Regions from separate parts of the Desulfolithobacter dissulfuricans genome, predicted to be linked through region 3. Evidence: riboswitches for the same ligand, from Rfam matches in the RefSeq annotation. Region 3 holds a riboswitch; each other region holds the start of a gene.
What was found. A riboswitch is a leader RNA that binds a small molecule or an ion and turns the genes downstream of it on or off. The one in region 3 is predicted to bind cobalamin.
Positions count from the first base shown of each region.

Region 1: another riboswitch for cobalamin. It lies ahead of GF1_RS12980 (sirohydrochlorin cobaltochelatase); the one in region 3 lies ahead of GF1_RS13630 (TonB-dependent receptor plug domain-containing protein).
Region 2: another riboswitch for cobalamin. It lies ahead of thiC (phosphomethylpyrimidine synthase ThiC); the one in region 3 lies ahead of GF1_RS13630 (TonB-dependent receptor plug domain-containing protein).

Region 1 covers NZ_AP024233.1:2,900,655-2,908,010, forward strand. Annotated here, with positions in the region: gene GF1_RS12965 (ABC transporter substrate-binding protein) at 1-445, opposite strand, end outside; gene GF1_RS12970 (ABC transporter ATP-binding protein) at 442-1,236, opposite strand; gene GF1_RS12975 (FecCD family ABC transporter permease) at 1,236-2,264, opposite strand; gene GF1_RS12980 (sirohydrochlorin cobaltochelatase) at 2,265-3,254, opposite strand; cobalamin riboswitch at 3,377-3,600, opposite strand; gene GF1_RS12985 (methyl-accepting chemotaxis protein) at 3,674-5,488, opposite strand; gene GF1_RS12990 (hypothetical protein) at 5,777-6,022, shown strand; gene GF1_RS12995 (PAS domain S-box protein) at 6,149-7,356, opposite strand, start outside.
Region 2 covers NZ_AP024233.1:1,256,890-1,264,245, forward strand. Annotated here, with positions in the region: partial or broken gene GF1_RS05540 (heavy metal translocating P-type ATPase) at 1-321, shown strand, start outside; gene GF1_RS05545 (sterol desaturase family protein) at 533-1,354, shown strand; gene GF1_RS05550 (two-component system sensor histidine kinase NtrB) at 1,391-3,124, shown strand; gene GF1_RS05555 (sigma-54-dependent transcriptional regulator) at 3,311-4,672, shown strand; cobalamin riboswitch at 4,710-4,912, shown strand; gene thiC (phosphomethylpyrimidine synthase ThiC) at 5,009-6,343, shown strand; gene GF1_RS05565 (methyl-accepting chemotaxis protein) at 6,456-7,356, opposite strand, start outside.
Region 3 covers NZ_AP024233.1:3,048,557-3,055,912, forward strand. Annotated here, with positions in the region: gene GF1_RS13615 (metal ABC transporter solute-binding protein, Zn/Mn family) at 1-582, shown strand, start outside; gene GF1_RS13620 (putative molybdenum carrier protein) at 602-1,075, shown strand; gene GF1_RS13625 (M48 family metalloprotease) at 1,213-2,415, shown strand; cobalamin riboswitch at 2,519-2,704, shown strand; gene GF1_RS13630 (TonB-dependent receptor plug domain-containing protein) at 2,866-4,908, shown strand; gene GF1_RS13635 (dihydropteroate synthase) at 5,295-6,071, shown strand; gene GF1_RS13640 (ABC transporter substrate-binding protein) at 6,073-7,020, shown strand; gene GF1_RS13645 (MotA/TolQ/ExbB proton channel family protein) at 7,007-7,356, shown strand, end outside.

The DNA.
Region 1 (7,356 bases), 150 kb from region 3:
CATCCTCCTTTCCGGTCAGCCGGCCCAGGGTCTCCCAGTACCAGAACAGCCGGTCCATGGAGGCGGGCTGCAGGGAGACCACCGTGACCCCGCTCTGCTCGAGGCGCTTGACAAGCTGGGGATAGGCGCGGCTGATCATGGGCCGGATCAGGACCAGGTCTGGTTCCAGGGCCAGCAGCCGTTCGGGATCGTCCCGGAAACTGACCCGGGGTCGATCAAGCTGGCGGTCACTGCGGCCCACGGCGACGATCTTCTCCGGTTCAAGGCCCATGTCCAGGAGGTTCCGGGTATGGGCGGGATAGAGGGAGATAATCCGGGAAAAAGGGTGGTCAAAGACAATCACCCGGTTGTCACTGTCGCGCAGGGTGGCGGCCCGAACCGTCCCGCCTACTGCCAGGAGAAGGAACAGCGCCAGGAAGCAGAGCATCATGCGCCACTGTTTCATACCATATCCTCGCTTCTTCTTTTAAAGCTGACCTGGAGCCCGCCGGTGAACCCATCCTGCCGCACCCGGGAGCAGACCCCGTAGACCTCATCGATGATTTCCGGCACCAGGACCTGATCCACCCGTCCCCGGCGGACCACGCGTCCCTCTTTCAGAAAGACCAACTCGTCACAGAACCAGGCCGCCAGATTCAGGTCGTGCAGGGCCGCGACCACGGTCAGGCCCCTGTCGCGGATCCGGCACCGTATCACGTCCAGGATGGCCAGCGTATGGTAGATGTCCAGGTTGGAGGTGGCCTCATCGAGCAGCAGCACCCGGGGTTCCTGGACCAGGGCCCTGGCCACGGCCACCCGTTGTTTTTCCCCGCCGGATAACCGGGTGACCGGCCGGTCGGCCAGGTGAGCGATCCCGAGCTCCTCCATGGTCCGTTCCACCAGACGGTGATCGCCGGGATCGAGGCTGGCGAACCGGTGCAGGTGCGGATGGCGGCCCATGGCCACCACCTCGCGGACCGTGAACCCGAAGCGGATGACGAATTCCTGCGGTACCAGGGCCAGCCGGCGGGCCAGGTCCCGGACCGGCCACCTCCGCAGCTCCCGGCCCATGAAGGTCAACTGTCCCTCCCGGGGATGCAGCAGGCCGCAGAAAAGATCGAGCAGGGTGGTCTTGCCGCTGCCGTTGGGACCCAGGATACCGTAGCAGCATCCGCCCTTGCAGGCCAGGTCGATACCGGCGAGTACCGGCTGGTTACCGTAGGCAAACGAAACCTGCTCCGCCACCAGAACCGTCATTATTCCGCCCTCAGTTTTCTCTTGAATATCACGCAGAAAAACGGTCCGCCGATCAGGGCGGTGAGGACACCGATGGGCACCTCGGCCGGCAGCACGGCCCGGGTCAGGGTGTCGGCAAAAAGCAGCAGCAGACCGCCACCGAAAAAGGACAGGGCCAGGAGCCAGCGGTTATCCGGGCCGATCACCGAGCGGAGCAGGTGGGGCACGATCAGGCCGACGAAACCGATGATCCCGGCCACGGCCACGCAGACCGAAGCCATCAGGGTACAGGTGACAAGGAGGGTGCGCCGCAGGCGGACCGTATCCACGCCCATGGTCACCGCGGTCCGCTCGCCAATCGCCATAACGTTGAGGTCCCGGCCATGGAGCAGCACCACCAGCAGGCCGATGACGGCCACCGGCACCAGGACCAGAATGTCCTGCCAGGAGGCCCCGGACAGGCTCCCCATGAGCCAGAAGATGATCACCCCCACCTGTTCGTCGGCCAGGAATTTGAGAAACCCGATGGCCGCTGACAGAATCGCCGCGACAATGACCCCGGAGAGGATCAGGCTGGTGGAGGAGAGACGCCGGTCACCCGCAGCGAGCGACAGAACCACCGCCAGGGTGGCCACCCCCCCGCCAAAGGCGAACAGAGGTACGGATATGAACTGGGGCAGTGAGAGTCCGAAGACCTGGAGGACGATGACCAGGGAGGCGCCAAAAGCGGCCCCGGAAGAGATGCCAAGTGTGTAGGGATCGGCCAGCGGATTGAGCAGGATGGCCTGGAAGACCCCGCCGCACACGGCCAGCATCCCGCCCACCAGCACCGACTCGATGATACGCGGCAGCCGGACGTCCAGGACCACGGCGGCAGACACCGGATCCACGGAACTGTCCAGCCCCAGGATCCGGTCGCGGATCAGCTGCAGAACATCGGCGGCAGGGATCCTCATGTAGCCCATGGTGGCGGCCAGGACCATGCCCGCGACCAGCAGACCGGCCAGGACGACCAGGAGCAGTGGAGAGGATCCCCGCCAGGCACGCATCTACTTCAGATGGATGCCGGCATCACTCGCGGCATCGACCAGGTGCTGGACAAAGATGTCAGCAAACTTATCGTTTTCGCCCAGCCCCTTCTTGACCGCAATCACCTGGATATTGTTCTTCTCCAGCACACTCTTCCAGGAATCCTCTTCATCACCAGCCATATCGTTCATGGCATGGTCACCGGCCACCACCATGAAGGGCTTGAGCACGACCTTCTTCACCCCGGCATGCCTGAGCGAATCGAGCACGTCTTCCAGGGCCGGGAACCCCTCCACGTTGCCGATCAGGGTCAGGACGTCGGGATAGAGCTGACGCATGCGGTCGGCCAGCTCCAGATAGGAACCGCCCGAGGGAAAGTACTCGTTACCATGGCCCATGTAGACCAGGGCGGCCTTTTCCCTGCGGGCCAGCTCGGCATCGCCGGCCAGGGCCCGGGCCGCGGTCATCACGTCCTCGTCATAGGGATGGGCGGTGCCGTAGGTGCCAAGCGCCGGACGTCCCAGGGCGATCTTGTGGAACGGCTTGTACTTGGCTTTCTTTACCGTGCCCATGCTCATCAGCCCGTCCACATAGGTGGCCAGGTCAAGAAACTCCTCGCCCATGGCGATATGGGTCGGCTGGAGGACGATGGTGTCGTATCCCTGGTCCTGGAGATCGGCGATGGTGGCCAGCGGGGTCTTGACATGGAGAATATCGGCGGGAATCTCGGGATGGGCCTTGATATATTCGGGATCCTGGGCCCGGTGCTGCCATTTCTTGCGGATGATATTGGAGGTGAAGGCAACCCGGACCGGGGTTTCCGGATACATGGCCACGACTTTTTCCCGGATGTTCAAAAGTCCCTGCAGGGCAGGCTCCACCGTGGTTCCGAACATGGCCAGGACTATGGCGTTTTTATGTTCCACCTTGTACGCTCCGCTGGAATAACAGGTTGCCACCGACAGAAAGAACAGGGTCAGTGCCGCAAGAAAAACCGATTTCCATTTCATACGAAACCTCCTTCTCTACGGCCCGGAAATAAAAAAATCCCGGACCAATTGTTACATTGATCCAGGATGTCCCGTCTTTATCCCAGAGTCTCTCTATGTCTCCCCGCGCCTTTGCCGTCGGCCACGGAGTCATTTTTCAGGCAGGTCTTCTGACTTCCGGATCATCCTCCTCCCGCGCCTTCCCAGCCCTGAAGCGGCCAGTGGCATCGTCTGTCTACGACACACCGTCTGTCTACGACACACTATTGCAGGATTTGTCCCCGGTTACAGCGGCGGGCCCGTCCCGGAATTACACCGGGTTCCCTTTTCATCCGCATCTGCGGACACCTGAAAACTGTCATCATATGGTACAGAATCCCACTCCCGAAGTCAAGATAAAGGGTACGAGCCAGCTGCCCAGCCTGAAGGAAGCGGCGCTGTCACGAAGACATGGCGGCGAGCTCGCCCTCTTCCCCCCGGCCGAGCTGCTGCAGTTTGGTGGTCGTTTCCCTGAGCAGGGTGGTCAACTGCCCTGCTATCTCGTCGGAATACTCATGCACCTGGTGTGACAGTTCCCGGGCCCGGACCGCGGCCTCGTTGACCATGACGATGTTGGCCGAGACCATCCTGGTATTTTCCGATGTCTGGGAACTCAGCCCGGCGATGGTGGTTACCACTTCCTGCTGCTCACCCACCGCCCCGGTGATGTGGGCAGTGACCTGATTGAGATCCTGGACCCTTTGCTCTATATCCTGGAGATTGGCGACAAAGGTCAGGCTGGCCTTCTCGATGGCGCTCACCTTTTCCATCACATCCTGGGTTGCCCGTTCGGTTTCCAGGGAGAGATCCTTGACCTCACTGGCCACCACGGCAAAACCCTTGCCGGCGGAGCCTGCCCGGGCCGCCTCGATGGTGGCATTGAGGGCCAGCAGCTTGGTCTGGTCGGTGATCTCCCGTACCAGACCGATTATCCCGCCGATATCGGCGATGGCCCGCTTGAGCTGACGGATGTTGCCGTGGGAGACGGTCACCCCGTGGACTATGCCGGCCACCAGCTCGTTCTGACTGACGATCTGGGCGTTGATGCCCTCCACTGTCCGGCGCAGCTGATCGGTGGCCTGGGAGACATTTTGCGTATGTTCTGCCGTATCCCGGGCCCGGACGGTGGCGCTCTCCGACTGGCTGCCCGTGGTGGCCGCCAGTTCCTGCAGGGTTTCCGACATGTCGACCAGCTGCCGGGCCCGCTGTTCCAGACCGTGCACCACAGTGGCGATGGAGTCTATCAGTTCGTCTATAATGTTTTTTTCCTTTGCCTTGCGCCGGTCTTCCAGCTGCAGCTCGGCCAGGGCCTCGCGGAAATTCTTGATCGCCCCGGACAGGACCCCGATCTGGTCACCCCGCTGCTGACAGGGAATATCGGGAAAACGCCCGGCCCGAATCTCGTCGATGATGCGTGTCAGCCGGTACAGTGGCCGTTCGACGATGATCCGGATGAGAAAGAACAGCACCACCATGTTGGCAAAGATGGCCAGCAAACCCATCCCCAGGGTAAAGCGCTGCTGCTGGTCGCGGACCGCAGCCAGTTTCTTTTCCATCGCGTTTATCTCTTCCACATGATCAAGAATCTCGTTACGGGTTTTTTCCGCCTTGAGGCTTTCATCGGCAACCTTGACCCCGAGCTCACGGATCTTCTGCTGCAGGGCCTCCGCCTCGCCGGACTGGTCGTCCAGCCGGCCGATCAGCTCCCGCAGCCTGGCCGCGTCCCCGGCCGGATCCGGACTCCGCAGGGTCAAGCGCTCCACAGTCTGGGTGAAGTTATTTTCCTCGTCCAGCAACCCATAGGAAAGCACCACCTTGCCGTCTCTTTCCTGGACCACCATCCGGTTCCTGGCCAGATCGCGGCGCTCGGTCCTGGAGTAAAGCGGCCTGTAGGCCTGGCGGCCGGTGAGTGTTTCCCGGCTGGCCACCTGGAAATCTCGGTCCACGGCCGAAAGTATCTCCGCCCTCCGGTCCACCTTGAAGAACTCCGGTAGAGATATGAACTCCTTCTGAAGCTGGAAGATGGTGGACCGGAGGTTGGAACTGAGCTGTTCCCGTATCTGCAGAACGTCGTCAACGGTCTGCTGTACGGTCCGGCTGGACTGATAGTTGACATAGAGCAGCGCCCCTATGAACAGGTTGGAAACCAGGGCTACCCCGAAAAGAATCTTGGTCCCGACGGTGATCCATTTCCTGCCTTTCAGCCATTGCAACATCCTCAATTTATCACTCCTGTATAATCTTTGATCTTGTGCCACACAGTCGTACCTGCACGGCAACAAACCTGCATTCAAACGGGACAGTAGCCGGGAAAGATTATTTTTCTGTTAGGATTTGTTTTTGAAATGGATTGGATCTGCGTCCGGGCATGGAACCGCAGGACAGAAAGGAGAGGAAAACAGAAGCAGGTTGTGACTGCTTCTTGATCTTTTTCTAACCAAGACCAAACAGGGAGACGGTATTATCTGAGGCGATGGTATGCATATGCCAAAAGGAGGACCACCATGAGCCATACATATGATCTCACCGAAAAGGCCCTTGAAAAAGCGGCAAAACTTATCTGTTCACTCAAATGCGGGCTCTGTCCCATCCGCGAACCCGATTTTTCCGGTTGTCCCTTTGCCTGCACCGAGGATATCCGTCCCTGGCAATGCTGGGTACGCCATCTCAAGGACCGTTCCGCCACCCCACATCCGCCGGAGAAAACCCGGCCCGGTGACCATTCCCGGCCGGCAGCCCTGGCCAGATAGGTGACGGAACATGCCCGGTGGCGGGGCTGCCCTCATTGCGGGCGCCAGGACCAATGGGATCCTGGTCCGCTTCATGGCCAGTGAACCGGGCGGACCGGAGCAGGGGAAGCGAAGCGCACCGGCGCCCTAAAAGCCAAAGGAGTGGAGAACGCGCTTCATCTCTTCCAGGTTATAGGGCTTGGAAATAGCTGCCTGAAAGCCGTATCGCCGGTACTCGGCCATCACCGGATCGTTGGAATAACCGCTGGAAACAATGATCCGGGCCTCAGGATCGAGTTCCAGCAACCTGGCCGCCGCCTCCTTTCCACCCATTCCGCCCGGAATGGTCAGATCAAGTATCACCAGATCATAGGGCATACCACTCTCCCGGGCATCTCCAAAGCGGTCAACGGCCTCCTGGCCATCACTGACCGCTTGGACCCGGTGTCCGAGAAAGGTGAGCATCTGGCCCACCAGTTCGCGGATCATGGGATCATCGTCCATGAGCAGGATACTGGCCTGCCTCCTGGGCCCGGGACGTTCCGCGTCGATCCTCTGCCGCAGAACGGGCCCGGCGCCCACCGGCAGGAGGATGGTGAAGGTAGTGCCTTTTCCGGGGATGGAGACCACGCTGATTCGGCCGTCATGCTTGTCAATGATGGAGTGGCAGATGGCAAGTCCCAGGCCGCTGCCCCCCTCCCGGTGGGAAAAATAGGGATCAAAAATCTTTTCCACCACTTCAGGGGGCATACCGGGCCCGTTGTCACTGATGACGATCTGCACGCATCGTTCAGGCGACGCGTTCTTCTTGGCAATACAGGCCTCGTAGTTCTCCGCCCGGACCTGGATGCGACCGCCCTCGCTCATGACCTGGCGTGCATTGAGGATAATATTCTGGATCACCTGGCTGATCTGGCCCGGATCGATCTCTGCCGGCCACAGATCCGGAGCGAAGTCGAACTGGCACTGAACCGAGCTTCCCCGGAGGATGAAGCCGGCCGCCTCGCGGATGATCTCCGGAATCAGGGCTGTCTGCTTCACCGGCTCTCCGCCACGGGAAAAGGTCAGCAGCTGGGTGGCCAGGTTGCGGGCCTGTTCGGCCGCCTTTTCCGCCTGGATCAGCAGCTCACCCACCGAGCTGGCTCCCCCATCTCCGGTGTCAAGCTGCGCCCTGGCCAGGCTGATATTGCCCAGGATCGCCGCAAGGATATTGTTGAAGTCGTGGGCGATCCCGCCGGCCAACACGCCCACCGACTCGAGCTTCTTCACCTTGAGCAGTTCCTGCTCCATGCGGTACTTCTCGGTCACGTCACGAAAAACCACCACCACGCCGACGAGATTATGCTCCGGGTCAT
Region 2 (7,356 bases), 1.8 Mb from region 3:
CTGGCCCAGGCCCATGTGGGGATCGCCATGGGTACCGGTACGGATGTGGCCATGGAAAGTGCTGGCGTGACTCTTGTCAGGGGTGACCTGACCGGTATTGTCCTGGCTAGAAAACTGAGTCGGGCGACCATGGCCAATATCAGGCAGAACCTTTTTTTTGCCTTTGTGTATAACGCGCTCGGGGTGCCGGTGGCAGCAGGAGTTTTGTATCCTGTTTTCGGTATACTCCTTTCACCGGTTATTGCAGCGGCGGCCATGAGTTTCAGCTCTGTTTCCGTGGTGCTCAATGCACTGCGTCTAAGATCCGTACGGATAACATAGTACCAAAACGAGGTGACGATTTTTTTGCAGCCTCGCGCAGTGCGATCCGTTGCTGCAGAGTGCGAATGCAGACAAAAAACCGTTATCTCGTTTTTTTTGTATAGAAGACAGGAATTTTCGGTACAATGCAACCAGTAACAGCCCTGAAATAGAATGTGTTCGGGGTATCTGCACTCCCACACCAGCCGTGACTGCCATGCTCCTGGAGAATATGATTCGACTCGGTATTGCCCTGTCAGTGCTTGTTTTCATGGTACTGTGGGAGAGTGTTGCTCCCAGACGGCGCTCTTCAGTTTCGAAGGGCCGGCGCTGGCTGATCAACCTGTCTGTGATTGGTGTCGATACGCTGCTTGTTCTGGTGCTCGTTCCGGTGACTGTCATGCATGTCGCCATTGCAGCCCGGACTGCCCAGTGGGGGCTTTTTAATCAGATAACCCTGCCACCGGGGCTGGTTTTTTTCCTGGCCGTGCTGCTGCTTGACCTGGTCATTTATCTGCAGCATCTCATGTTCCATGCGGTTCCGCTGTTCTGGAGACTGCATATGGTGCACCACGCGGATCTCGACATTGACACGAGCACAGGCCTGCGGTTCCATCCCGTGGAAATCGTGCTTTCCATTGGAATCAAAATGGGCGCAGTGGCTGCCCTCGGTCCGCCGCCGGCCGCGGTGCTCCTCTTTGAAATCCTGCTCAACGGGACCGCGATGTTCAATCACGGCAATGTGGCCCTGCCGCAGCAGCTTGACAGAGTGCTGCGTCTGCTTCTCGTCACGCCTGATATGCATCGGGTCCACCATTCCGTGATCATCCGGGAAACGAACAGTAATTTCGGTTTTTCTTTTCCCTGGTGGGACAGGATCTTTGGCACCTATCGGTCCCAGCCGTCTGCCGGACATACTGGTATGACTATTGGTCTCAGCCAATACCGCGACCCGGCCCGTCTCGGCTTTGTTCAACTGCTGCTTCTGCCCTTTTCCGGCAATCCTGGCTCCTATACTCTGAATCGGCAGGGAAAAGAGCCCAACCTTAAGTAACCTTTACACTACTCCATGCAGATACCGTCCACCCGAGTGTCCTTTAAACTATCCTGGTCTGCCCTGGCCATAGTTATTGCCGCATTGATGCTTGGTACACTCCTTGCCATCTCCACGGTGCGTAATCTGGCACGGGAACAGGAAGTCATGAAGAGTTTTCTCCTTGATGAGGGACTGGTCCTGATACGCAGTTTCCAGGCCGGAGCAAGGACCTCCATGATGCATCACATGATGAGTTCTTCATCGCCGCTGGAGACGCTGGTCACCGAGACGGCCAAAACAGATCGTATTGCCTACATTCACGTCATCACCGAAGACGGGGTGGTGCTGGCTACTGCAGGCAGGCTGCCTCCCCGGGACAGGCACCCGGCAAGTGCGGAGGTGCTGGCAGCCGGTGGGCCGGTCACCACTATCATTGCCCAGGATGAAAATCACAATCCCGTATTTGAGGTTGCTACCGAGTTTCACATGGTCGATATGGGCAGGCGTGACAGTCCCATGGCATCCATGATGTTTCGCCGCAGGCAACAGTGGATGCAGGCCCAGTTCGGAGAAAATCTCGACAAACGCAAGGTGATTTATATTGGCCTGTATACCGATGAATTTATCCAGGCCCAGCAGCAGGATCTCCGCCACACCCTGTTCATGGGCGGCCTGCTGCTGCTGCTCGGCAGTGCTGGTTTCTACTTTCTGTTTCTGTATCAGGGCGCCCGTGTCGCCCGGGCGACCCTTGATACCATGCGTCTCTATACCAGGAGTGTTATTGAATCCATGCCGGACGGTTTGATGACCCTGGACTGCGGCCAGCGGATCGTATCGGTGAACGCACGGGCAGCGCGGTTGGCCGGTTCTCCTGCCGGGAAACTGCTTGGTATGTCGGTGGACAGGGTGTTTGCCAACTGGCCCGGCGAGCAGATCTGTACGGAACAGGGAGTGGCTGCCCTGGAGTATGAGATGCAGCGGACAGATAACCGGTCCATTCCTGTCCGGCTCAGCGCTTCCCCCCTGAAGGACCAGGAGGGGAATCGACTTGGTACCGTGGTGATCATCCGCGATATCCGGGAACTGCGGGCCATGGAGAAGCAACTGGAGCGTTCCCGCCGTCTCGCGGCACTGGGACGAATGGCGGCCGGGATTGCCCATGAAATCAGAAATCCCCTGGGGACATTACGAGGGTTTGCCCAGTATTTTGGCAATCAGGCTGTGGATGAAAATTCCCGGGAATATGCCCAGTTGATGGTGGGAGAGGTGGATCGTCTGAACGCGGCAATTTCTGCTCTGCTGCAGTTTTCCAGGCCAAGAGATCCCGAGTTCGGAAAAGTGTATCCCGGCCGGCTGCTCGAAAAGACAGCCAGGTTGCTCGAGCATGATTTCCGCGCCGGGCATATTGATTTTTTCATGGATATCCAGTGTACCAGGACCATTGTTGCCGATGGCGATCTCCTTCTACAGGTTGTTCTTAATCTGCTGAAAAATGCACTGCATGCCACCCCCGGTGGTGGTCGTATCAGCCTGGCCTGCATCGAAGAAAAAGATACGGTCCAAATAACGGTTTCCGATTCGGGCAAGGGTATGACCCGGGAAGAACAGGAGAAAATGTTTGATCCGTTTTTCACGACCCGGCGGGCAGGGACCGGACTGGGCCTGGCTGTCAGTCACCAGATCGTTGAACAGCATCATGGGCATTTTGAAGTGGTATCAGCACCGGGCAAGGGGACGAAAATCACGGTGGTGCTCCCCGTAACCCAGAAAAATCAAACTGGAATCTGATTACCATCAATCTTTGGCATTGAAACCGGTGTCGACCTCCCTTGTTTCACGGGACGCCATAAACCCGTCCCTGGGGGCTTGACTGTGGCCATCCAGGCCACAGACACCCGTGCAACAAGTGAGGTCGACACCTTCATCCATCGGTGGCTGAATTTCAGTGGTAATCACAAACTGGAAACAGGTGATATGCAGGAAAAAACGATTCTGCTTGTTGATGATGACGCGGCTCATCGTACCATGCTCAAGGTAAATCTCATGGGAGCCGGCTATCGCTTACTTGAAGTCGACGATGGGGATCAGGTCCTGCCTCTACTGATGGACCAGGAGGTGGATCTGATTCTGCTGGACCTGAAAATGCAGCGAATGGATGGCCTGGAAACCCTGGCACTGCTCAGGGAAAAGGGACGCATGGAGCCGGTTATTGTTATCACGGCATTTTCTTCGGTGGAAAGTGCTGTGGCGGCTATGAAACAGGGCGCAGTCGATTATGTGACCAAGCCTGTTGATATCGAGGCGCTGAATCTGGCAGTGGAAAAAGCGCTCAATATCGAGGCGCTTAGAGAAGAGAACGCACAGCTCAGGGAACGGCTTGGAGAAAAGTTTGACTTTGGCAATATTATCGGCCGCAGCAGTGGTATGCAGAGGGTGTTTGAGACCCTCTCGTTGGTGGCTCCCAGCGATGCAACAGTACTCATCACCGGAGAATCGGGAACCGGTAAGGAGTTGATTGCCGGGGCCCTGCATCACAACAGTCTGCGTAAAGACGGTCCCTTTATCAAGGTCAACTGCGCGGCGCTGCATGAAAATCTGCTGGAAAGTGAGTTGTTCGGCCATGAACGGGGTGCCTTTACCGGTGCGGAGCGGCAGCGTAAGGGCCGCTTTGAACAGGCCCACCGCGGCACGTTGTTTCTTGATGAAATCGGCGATATGTCGTTGCAGACCCAGGCCAAGATACTCAGGGTTATTCAGGAAGGAGAGTTTGAACGCCTCGGCTCCAGCCAGTCTGTAAACGTGGATGTCCGTCTTGTCGCGGCAACCCACAAGAATCTTCAGCAGATGGTGGAAGAGGGCAGTTTCCGCCAGGATCTCTTTTTTCGTCTCTCCGTGGTACCCATCGAGTTACCACCTCTCAGAGAGCGGCCAGAGGACGTTCCGGCCCTGGCTGATTATTTCCTGAAGAAATATGCGGCAAAAAACCGGAAAGACATCAGGGGATTTCACCCGCAGGCCTTGATGCTCCTTGGACGATACGACTGGCCTGGCAATATCAGGGAGCTGGAAAACACTGTGGAACGCGCAGTGATCCTCTGTCTTGGAGAACAGATAACTCCCCGGGAACTGCCGCCTCACCTGCTGCCGGTTGACATGGAGCCGCATCTGGAGAAGAGCGGCAGGCAGGGTTTTACCCTGCGTGACATGGAGCGTGAGGCAATTCGAACCATACTGGCCCAGACAGGGGGTAACCGATCGAAAACAGCTCGAATTCTCGGAATTGCCCGGCAGACCCTGCTCAACAAGATCAAGGAGTACGGTCTGGACGAACACTAAATAGTCTTGTCCTTTTTTCTTATTTCTGGCATATGTGGGTGCTATAGATCAGTCTGGTGCCGTCGGCGGTGGTTGTCGACGGAGAATAGGGAATACGGTGTGAATCCGTAACGCTCAGGGCCGGCGCTGTAAACGGGGACTCTGCCTGCATGATGCCACTGTTCACCTCTGGTGGATGGGAAGGCGCAGGCAGGGGCTTGATCCGTAAGTCAGAAGACCTGCCAGATTGAACCGAATAACGGATACTGCTGTCCTGTAGATCCGCGTCATGGCGAGTGCTGTGGCGCGGATTTTTTTTTGCCGGCCGGGACAGCCTCAGGAGGAAAGAAAAAGAACATGAAAACCCAATTGGAACTGGCCCGCGAGGGTGTCATCACAGCACAGATGGAGCAGGTAGCCCGGGATGAGGGCAAGGATGCCGAGCTGATCAGGGAGCTTGTCGCCCTGGGAGAAATCGTTATTCCGGTCAACCATAATCGGCCGAATCAGAAGGTGGTCGGTATTGGCACCGGGCTGCGGACCAAAGTCAATGCCTCCATCGGCACGTCGTCGGACATCAAGGATATCGAGCTGGAAAAAAGAAAGGCGCGGATCGCCGAAGAAGAACAGGCCGATACTCTGATGGAACTTTCCACCGGTGGTGACCTGGATCTGGTGCGGCGCGAGGTGCTGGCCACCGTCAACCTGCCGGTGGGCAATGTGCCGTTGTACCAGGCCTTTTCCGAGGCCAGCCGCAAGTACCATAACCCCAACAAGCTCGATCCCGAGTATCTTTTCGAGCTCATTGAGCGGCAGCTGGAGGATGGAATCTCGTTCATGGCCATTCACTGCGGGATCAACCGCTATTCCATCGAGCGGCTGCGACGCCAGGGCTATCGCTATGGCGGCCTGGTCTCCAAAGGTGGTACCTTCATGGTGTCCTGGATGGAATACCATGACCGGGAAAATCCCCTCTATGAGCAGTTTGACCGGGTCTGCGAGCTGATGAAGAAATATGACGCCGTCCTGTCGCTGGGTAACGGTATCCGGGCCGGGGCCATCCATGACAGTCACGACCGGGCCCAGATGGCGGAGATGATCACCAACTGCGAACTGGCCGAGATAGGTCGGGAGATGGGATGCCAGATGATGGTGGAAGGCCCGGGCCATGTGCCGCTCGATGAAATCGAGGGCAATATCATGCTGGAAAAGAGGATGAGCGGCAACGCTCCCTATTATGTGCTGGGGCCGCTGCCAGCCGATTCCGGGGCCGGCTATGACCATATTACCGCCGCCATCGGCGCGGCTAATTCAGCTCGTTACGGGGCGGATTTGATCTGCTACATCACCCCGGCGGAACATCTTGCCCTGCCCAACGAACAGGACGTGCGCGAAGGTATCAGGGCCACCCGGCTGGCGGCCAGGATCGGCGACATCGCTCGTGATCCATCCATGCGGGAACGAGAGAAACAGGTGGCCATTGCCCGGCGCGATACCCGGTGGGAAAAGCAGATGGAACTGCTGATGTTTCCTGAGGAGGCCCGCAGGATTCGCAGGGACCGCACCCCGGAAAACCAGCGCACCTGCACCATGTGCGGCGATTTCTGCGCCATGGAGCGGGGAATCTCCCTCTTTGCCCGCGATATACGCGGTGATAAGCGGGGCTGTAGCGGTTGTTCCGGGAAAAAGTAGGCGCCAGCCGACCTGGCGGGACGAAAAAAGAGGCTGAAAAGAGAAAGCCTGTCCAGCCAGGGCATTCAGGCCGGACAGGCTTGTGTCAGCAAGAGCCAGGGGGGCAGCCCTGTCAGCGGGTGCGGAACAGGACCAGCAGTTTCTTGAGTTCATCGGCCATCCTGGCCAGCTCCTCGGCATTCTGGCTTACGCCGGTGCTGAGCGAGGTGATCTCTCCGGCCACCTGGCTGACTTCGGCGATCTCCCGGGCAATGTCACCGGACACCGCCGAGCTCTGGGCAACATTTTCATTGACCTCGGAGATTCCCTGGGCCGCCTGCTGAACATTCTCCGCTATCTCCGTGGTGCTGGCAGTCTGTTCATCCACTGCGGTGGCAATGGTGGCCACGATTTCGTTCACCCTGGCGATGACCTCGGTGATCCGCTTGATCTCGCTCACCGTCAGGTTGGTGGAGCCCTGAATGGCTTCAATTTTGGTCTTGATTTCCCTGGTGGCGTCGGCTGTCTGATTGGCCAGTTCCTTGATCTCATTGGCAACCACCGCAAAGCCCTTGCCGGCCTCTCCGGCCCGGGCCGCCTCGATGGTGGCATTGAGGGCCAGCAGGTTGGTCTGCTCGGAGATCTCGGTGATTACCTCGGTGACCTTACTGATTTCCCCGGCTGCCTGCCCCAGGGCGTCGACCTTCTCAGACGAGCTTGAAGCAAGGGTCACGGCCTCCAGGGCCACATCCCGAGCCTCCGAGGTGTTCGTGGCAATCCTCTGGACCGTGGTCGAGAGCTCTCCCACGGCTGCGGCGACAATGTTGACATTGGTGGCCGCTTCTTCGCATGCTGCGGCCACGGAATTCATGTTGGAGCTCATTTCTTCGGTCGCTGCTGCTACATTGTTCGCCTTTTCCGATGATTGATCGGCTCCCCGGGACATGGCACCGGATGATTCAGAGAGTTCGGCCGCCGAAGCCTGCAGAACTCCGGTGCTGTTTCCCACTTTTTTGAAGACCGTGTTGAGTTTT
Region 3 (7,356 bases):
GGCGACCACGACCACGAAGGCCACGGGGCGGGTGATGAGCATGTCGAAGACAGGCGACACGACGAAGAAATGGACCCGCACACCTGGCTCGATCCCCGGCTTGTCAAAAAACAGGCGGCTCTCATCCGCGATACCCTGATCCGTCTCGATCCCGAAGGAAAAGAGCTCTACCAGCTGAACTATGAAACCTTTGCCGCGGATCTCGAGGCTCTGGACCGCAGACTCAGGGAGGTGCTCGCACCCCTGTCCGGCCAGACCATCTATGTTTTTCATCCAGCTTACGGCTATTTCTGCCGGGCCTACGGCCTGCGACAGAAAGCAGTGGCCCCCGGGGGCAAGGGGCCGGGCCCCCGCCATCTGGCACGCCTTATCGCCTCGGCCAGGAAGGACAATGTCCATGTCATCTTTGTTCAGCCCCAGTTTTCCAGCTCCAGCGCCCGGGTCATCGCCCGGGCCATCGACGGAGTGGTGATTCCGCTCGATCCGCTGGCGCGGGACTACCTGGCCAACATGGAGCGTATTGCCGGCCGGATCGCCGCCGCGTTCTCGCCAACGGTCGGGTCGTCTCCCAGACGGCCCTGAATACAACCTGAAAAAGAACATGAAGATCATCTCCGGAGGACAGACCGGGGCCGACCGGGCGGCCCTTGACGCGGCCATCAGGCTGAACATTCCCCATGGCGGCTGGCTGCCCAGGGGACGCCGGACTGAAGAGGGATCGCTGCCGTCCCGCTACCGGCTCCAGGAACTGCCGTCGGCCAACTACCGGGACCGGACCCGGCAAAACATCCTGGACAGTGACGGCACCCTTATTGTCTCCTTTGGCCCCCTCACCGGTGGTTCGGCCCTGACCGAGGCCCTGGCCATCCGGCACCGGCGGCCCTGTCTCCATATCGACCTGGAACTGTGGCAGCCGGAGCGAGCTAAAAAAGCCATAGAGCAATGGCTGAGAGACCATAACATCGAAACCCTGAACGTGGCCGGCCCCAGAGCGAGCGGCGAGCCGCGTATCTACCGGGCTGTCTTCGATCTCCTGCTGCAGATCAGCTGGCCTGAAACGGACGAAACACCATGAGCAGATCAAACAACACATCTCGGTTTTCGCGTCGGTCAATCCTGCGTTTTTTCCTTCTCTGTGGCGGAAGCGCTATGGGAGCGCCTCTTCTTACCGCCTGCAGTACTGACCCGGTAACAGGAGAAAAATCCCTTGTCATGATGTCCAGGAGTCAGGAGATAGCCCTGGACCGACAGCAGGCTCCGTTCCAGTTCTCGGCCGATTACGGGGTTATTCAGGATCAGCGACTCAACGGCTACCTGAACCGGGTGGGACTGGAACTGGCCCGCCGTTCGCATCGGCCCGACATGCCCTTTTCGTTCCGCGGCGTCAATGCGGCCCATATCAACGCCTACGCCTTTCCCGGCGGTTCCATCGCCGCCACCCGCGGAATCCTGGTGGAACTGCAGAGCGAAGCCGAGCTGGCGGCCCTGCTGGGACACGAAATCGGCCATGTCTGCGCCCGGCACGCAGCCGAACAGATGGGCAAGGGATTGCTCGTCAACCTCCTGGTGGCCGGGGCCTCGGCGGCTACCTCCAGCGCCGGTCACGAGAGTACGGCCGAACTGATCTCCAGGCTTGGCGGCATCGGGGCCGGAGCCCTGCTGGCCAGATACAGCCGCAACGACGAACGGGAGGCCGATGCCCTGGGCATGGAGTACATGACCAGGGCCGGATACACGCCGCTCGGCATGGTGGGCCTCATGGAGATCCTGCTGCGGAGCGGAGAGCACAATCCCACCGCCATCGAGCTCATGTTCGCCACCCATCCCATGAGCCGGGAACGGCTGGAAACGGCCCGCCAAAATGCTCGTGGCCGCTACCGGGCCATGATCGACAACCCCGATCACCGGCAAAGGTACCTGGATCACACCGCCAGCCTCCGTCGTCTCAAACCGGTGATCAAGGCCATCCAGAAGGCGGAAACCGCCATGGCCGGTAAACAGCTCGATCGGGCCGAAGAGCTGCTGCGCACCGCTCTTGACCAGGCTCCGGAGGATTACGGAGCCCTGGTGGTCATGGCCAAGTGTCAGTTCCTCCGCCGGCAGCCAAATGAGGCTGCAAGCTATGCCCGCCAGGCCACCCGGGTCTACCCGGACGAAGCCCAGAGCCACTGGCTGCTGGCCATGGCCAGCCTGGCGGAACAGAAATATGGCCAGGCTCTGCGGGAATTCGACGAGGTGGACCGGCTACTGCCAGGCAATCCGGACATCCTCTTCTACCGGGGCCGGGCCCTGGAAGGCATGCAGCGCCGGGAAGAGGCCGCCCGGGCCTACGCCGCCTTTCTTGGCCAAGTGCGCCAGGGTGACAAGGCAAAATATGCCTACGCCCGCCTCCGGGAATGGGGCTATATTCGCTGAAGGGTGCTCACGATACATTCCCGGGACCGATAACCGCTCGGCGGGCACGGATCACCTCTTCCCGGCAGGAGCAGGTTGACGGAGCGCATTTTTTCAGGTAACGTTGGTGTCATATTTTCAGATGCTCTTAACCGAGCTTAATAGGGAACCCGGTGTGAATCCGGGACGGGCCCGCCGCTGTGACCGGGGACGAATTTTGCAACATGCCACTGACCTCCTCCGGGGTTGGGAAGGCGCAAAAGGAGGATGATCCGGGAGTCAGAAGACCTGTCTGAAATACATAGAGAGCCTGCCCTCGCGGACAAGGGGCAGATGTATGCTCACAGGGTTGTTCGAGGAAAAATCAGGGATCCTCGGATCAATAACTTTTTGTTTATTGGTCCGGGGATTTTTTTTTGCCTTTACCCGGCATCTCCGGACCGGCACAACGTCATTACGAGGAGATGTGTGATGAAAAAGGAGATTCGAGCGGCCCTGGCCCTGTGTCTCGTGGCCACACCTGGACTGGCCCTGGCAGGAGCGGACGAAGACAGTCCTGCAAACGAAGTTACCCTGGACGAGGTGGTGGTGACCGCCACCCGCAGTGAAGAATCAGTGCGGGAGATTCCGGCCAAGGTCGAGGTGATCGATGGCGAGACCATCGAGCTGACCACCGGCGACACCCTCACCGAGCAGCTCAAGAAAAACAGTTCCATCGGAGTAATAGAGTATCCCGGCGCCCTTGCCGGCATCGGAATCCGCGGTTTCCGGCCGGAATTCTCCGGTATCACCAAGCACACCCTTGTCCTCGTCAACGGCCGGCCGGCAGGGGCCACCAACCTGGCGACCCTGCTCACTGACAACGTGGAGCGGATCGAGGTCCTGAAGGGGCCCGCCTCCTCTCTCTACGGCGGCGAGGCCATGGGTGGCGTCGTCAATGTCATCACAAAAAAGCATACCGGGCCGCTCACCGGTATGGCGGAGATAGGCTTTGGCTCTTTTGAGACCAATGCGGAAAAGACGGCCGTGGGTGGCAGCATGGGGAGAGGCTTTGACTTTGACATCTTTGCCAACCGTTTCGAACAGGCGGACGACTACAAGATGGGCGACGGTGCAACCAGGCCTAACACCGCCTATAAAATCCAAAACGGTTCCCTGCGCCTGGGCGGTGATCTGGGAGCGTGGCGGATCGATGTCAGGGGTGACATCTACCAGGGCCGCGATATAGAAACGCCGGGTGACATAGCCTATGGCAACGATATGTCAGGCCACAAGGATATCGACCGCTTCGGGATGGACGTTACTCTCGGCGGGCCACTGGGCGACAGTACCAGAATAAGCTTCACGGGATACCGCAGCAACGAGACTGCCGAGAACTACAACCACTACTCGGGCTGGTACCCGTCCGTGGTTCAGGTAACCCCCTACCGGAGCTACGACTCGGAGACCGACTGGCTCGGATTCCAGCTCAAGGACGAGTACACCTGGGGCAGCCACAGGTTCGTCGCCGGAATCGATTACCAGGATATCGACAGGGAAAGCCGGAGCTACAACCAGGACGGTACCCGCAGGGCGCCCTGGTCCCCGGATGAAGGCCGGGAAAACTGGGCAGGCTACCTGGAAACCATCTGGCGCTTTATGGATGACCGGCTCACCGCCACCATAGGCGGCCGCTACGACACCTTTGAGGTGGAGACCAAACCAACGCCCTACAAAACCGATTTTACGCCCAACTCTGAAGATTTTTCAACCTTCAGCCCCCGGGCCGGCCTGAACTACAACCTTGACCTGGGACTCCGGTTGCACACCACCATCGGCAAGGCCTTTGTTCCGCCGACCGCGGCCCAGCTTGCCGGCTATGCGGAAACGGACGTTGGCGGGGTCACCATGGTCACCCGGGGCAATCCGGACCTGAACCCCGAGTCCTCGATCACCTGGGATATCGGTATCGGCTATGCTCAGCCCAGGCTGGGATTGTCCATGGACGTCACTTATTTCCACACCGACGTGGACGACAAGATCACCACGATCACTGTCGGCAACACCACCACCTACGAAAACAGCCTCAGCGCCGAAATGGAAGGGCTGGAAACAGAATTTTCCTTTGATATCGGAGCGCCCATGAACTGGGACCGTTCGCTGGAACTGTTTGTCAATGCCACCCACATGTTCAAGGCCGAAGAGGAACAGCCCGATGGGACCATGAGCGATATCCACAACGTGGCCGACTACACGATAAACTATGGCCTCCGATACTCGGACGACATGTTCGATGCCAGGCTGCATTTCCGCAGCCAGGGCCGGATGAAGGATACAGACTGGACCGCACCCGGCTATCCGGAAATAGAATACCCCTCCTTCACGGTGGCGGACCTGGTGGTCGGGATGTCGTTTAAGGAGCATCACCGGCTCACCCTCAAGGTGGACAATCTCTTTGATGAATACTACTACGAGAAAACAGGCTATCCCAAGCCCGGAAGAGGCCTCTACCTGAGCTACCGGTATGCGTTCTGAGCCGAAAATATGGATGAGGACCGGCAGCCGGCCCTGACCCGAAGACAATCATGGTCACCGCCATGAACGGACCGGCGATCGATCTTTTAAAAGAGGAAAACACACTGTCAGGGCGGCGGGCAGCCTCCTGCAGTTTTTCACCTGCAACGGGATCCTCAGCCGGCCGGGATGACAGCATCCCGGCCGGACCAATCTCTGTACCTATCCGGACAGGTTTTTTTCGGGGCACAGCCCCGAAAAAAACCTTCATCTTCTGCCCGCCGCCCTGCTGTTTCGCGGAAATCTGTTGCAAACCATTGGCCTGTTGCCGGAATAATCCCTTGCCCGGGAACATATTGAAGGACAAGCAGCAGCCCTGAAAAAAATCAGACACCCAAGGAGATCCCATGGAAATCATCGGCGAAAGCATGCACATCATGAACCCGCAGTTTCTCAAGGCCCTGGAAGAGCTGGACGATGAGAGCCTGGTCCAGCTTGCCCGGAGTCAGGTGGAGGCCGGAGCCACCGCTCTGGACATCAACCTTGGCCAAAGCAGAAAACTCGGCCGGCTCACACCCTGGCTGGTGGAAACCATCCAGGACCGGCTGGAGGTGCCCCTTTTTCTCTCCAGCCACGTGCTGAGCCAGCAGCGGGCCCTGGAGATCCACCGGGGCCGGGCCACCATCAACGCAGTGACCGCCAGCCGGACCGAACTGAACCGGGCCATGAAAATTGCGAAGTTTTTCCAGGCCAACCTGGTGGTCCTGCTGGTCAGCTCCGAACTGACGCCCACGGATGTCAACGGTCGTCTCCAGCTGGCCATGCAGGTCCTGGAAACCGCCGAGACGACCGGTCTTTCCCCGGACCAGCTCTATCTCGATCCGGTGATCGGTTGCCGGCCGGATCCTGCCAGCTGGAACCTGAGCGCCGGACTGCCGGACATCGATGTGGTCCTGGAGTCCATCCAGCTTGTCAAAGAACTGAGCAGCAGGCCGCCGAAAACCATTGTCGCCATCTCCAATTCCTCGGTCTGCCTGTCCCGGAGCGAGCGTTCCTCCTTCCACTGCCGACTGCTGCCGCTGCTGGCCGAGGCCGGCCTGGACACGGTGATCATGAACTGCCTGGATACAAACCTCATGGCCGTGGCTCGGGAGTCCCGCGTCCCACTGGCCAGCGCAGCCTGAAATGCGAAGATATTTCCTGAAAAAGCGGTCCGGGGGCCGACCCTCTGGAAACAAAAAACCGACCGGAACCGCTTTTCCAAGCCGCACCTGTATTCTCTGCCTTGCCGGCCTGATCCTGTTGCTGGGCACCTATCCTCCTGCCCGGGGCAGGACCACGGCGCAGCGGATCATCTCGCTTGGGCCCATCAACACGGAAAACATCTACCTGTTGGGCGCTGAAGAACTCCTGGTGGCCAATACCCGCTACTGTGTACGGCCTGAAGCTGCCAGGACCAAGGAAAAAATCGGTTCGGTCATGCAGATCAATATCGAGAAGATCGTCAGCCTGTATCCGGACCTGATCCTGGCCACCGGCTTGACCCAGCCCGCTCAGATCAGAAAACTGCGTGAGCTGGGATTGCGGGTGGTGCAGTTCACCCAGCCGAAATCCTTTGCCGATATCTGCGCCCAACTCCTCAGGCTTGGCCGGCTGCTCGGCCGGGAACAGCGGGCCGGAGAGCTTGTTGCCAGGGCGGAAAAGGAGGTGGCCGCCATCCGGCAAAGAGTTGATGGCCGGGAGCGGCCCAGGGTCTTTCTCCAGGTCGGGGCCGAGCCGCTCTTCGGATCGGTTCCAGGTTCCTTTACCCATGATTTCATAGAGTTTGGCGGCGGGACGAATATCCTGTCCGATCAGTCCTCCGGAGCTGTCAGCCGGGAAAAGGTCCTGGCCCGAAACCCCGATGTCATCCTGATCGCGATCATGGGTTCCGAGACCGGGGTGGCAGGCCGGGAAAAGGCCAGGTGGGAACGGTTTGGTGTGATCAGGGCCGTCCGCGACCACCGGGTCCATATTGTCAACCCGAACCTGGTCTGTTCGCCTTCCCCGGCCACCTTTGTCCAGGCTCTGCGTCTCATTGCCGGGCTGATCCATCCGGAGATCTTCCAGGAGAAAGATCATGCGAATTTATGAACTCATGCATCAGGGCGGGCCGGTGATGTGGCCGCTCTTGGCCTGCTCCATCATTGTGCTCACGGTGATTCTTGAAAGGCTTTTGTTCTGGATCGGAATTGAGCGCAGACGGAACCGGACCCTGATGGACGAGATCCTGCGCCTGGCGGAAAAGAGGGACTGGGAGCGGATCGGAAAAAAGATCAGCGGCAGCGAGGATTATGTGATCCGGGTGCTTACGGTGGGTATCCTCCATCGGGAGTATGACATGGCCAAGGCCATGGAGGCCGAGGCCCGACACATGGTGAAAAAAATGTCACGCTTTATGACCGTACTCGACACCATGATCACCGTGGC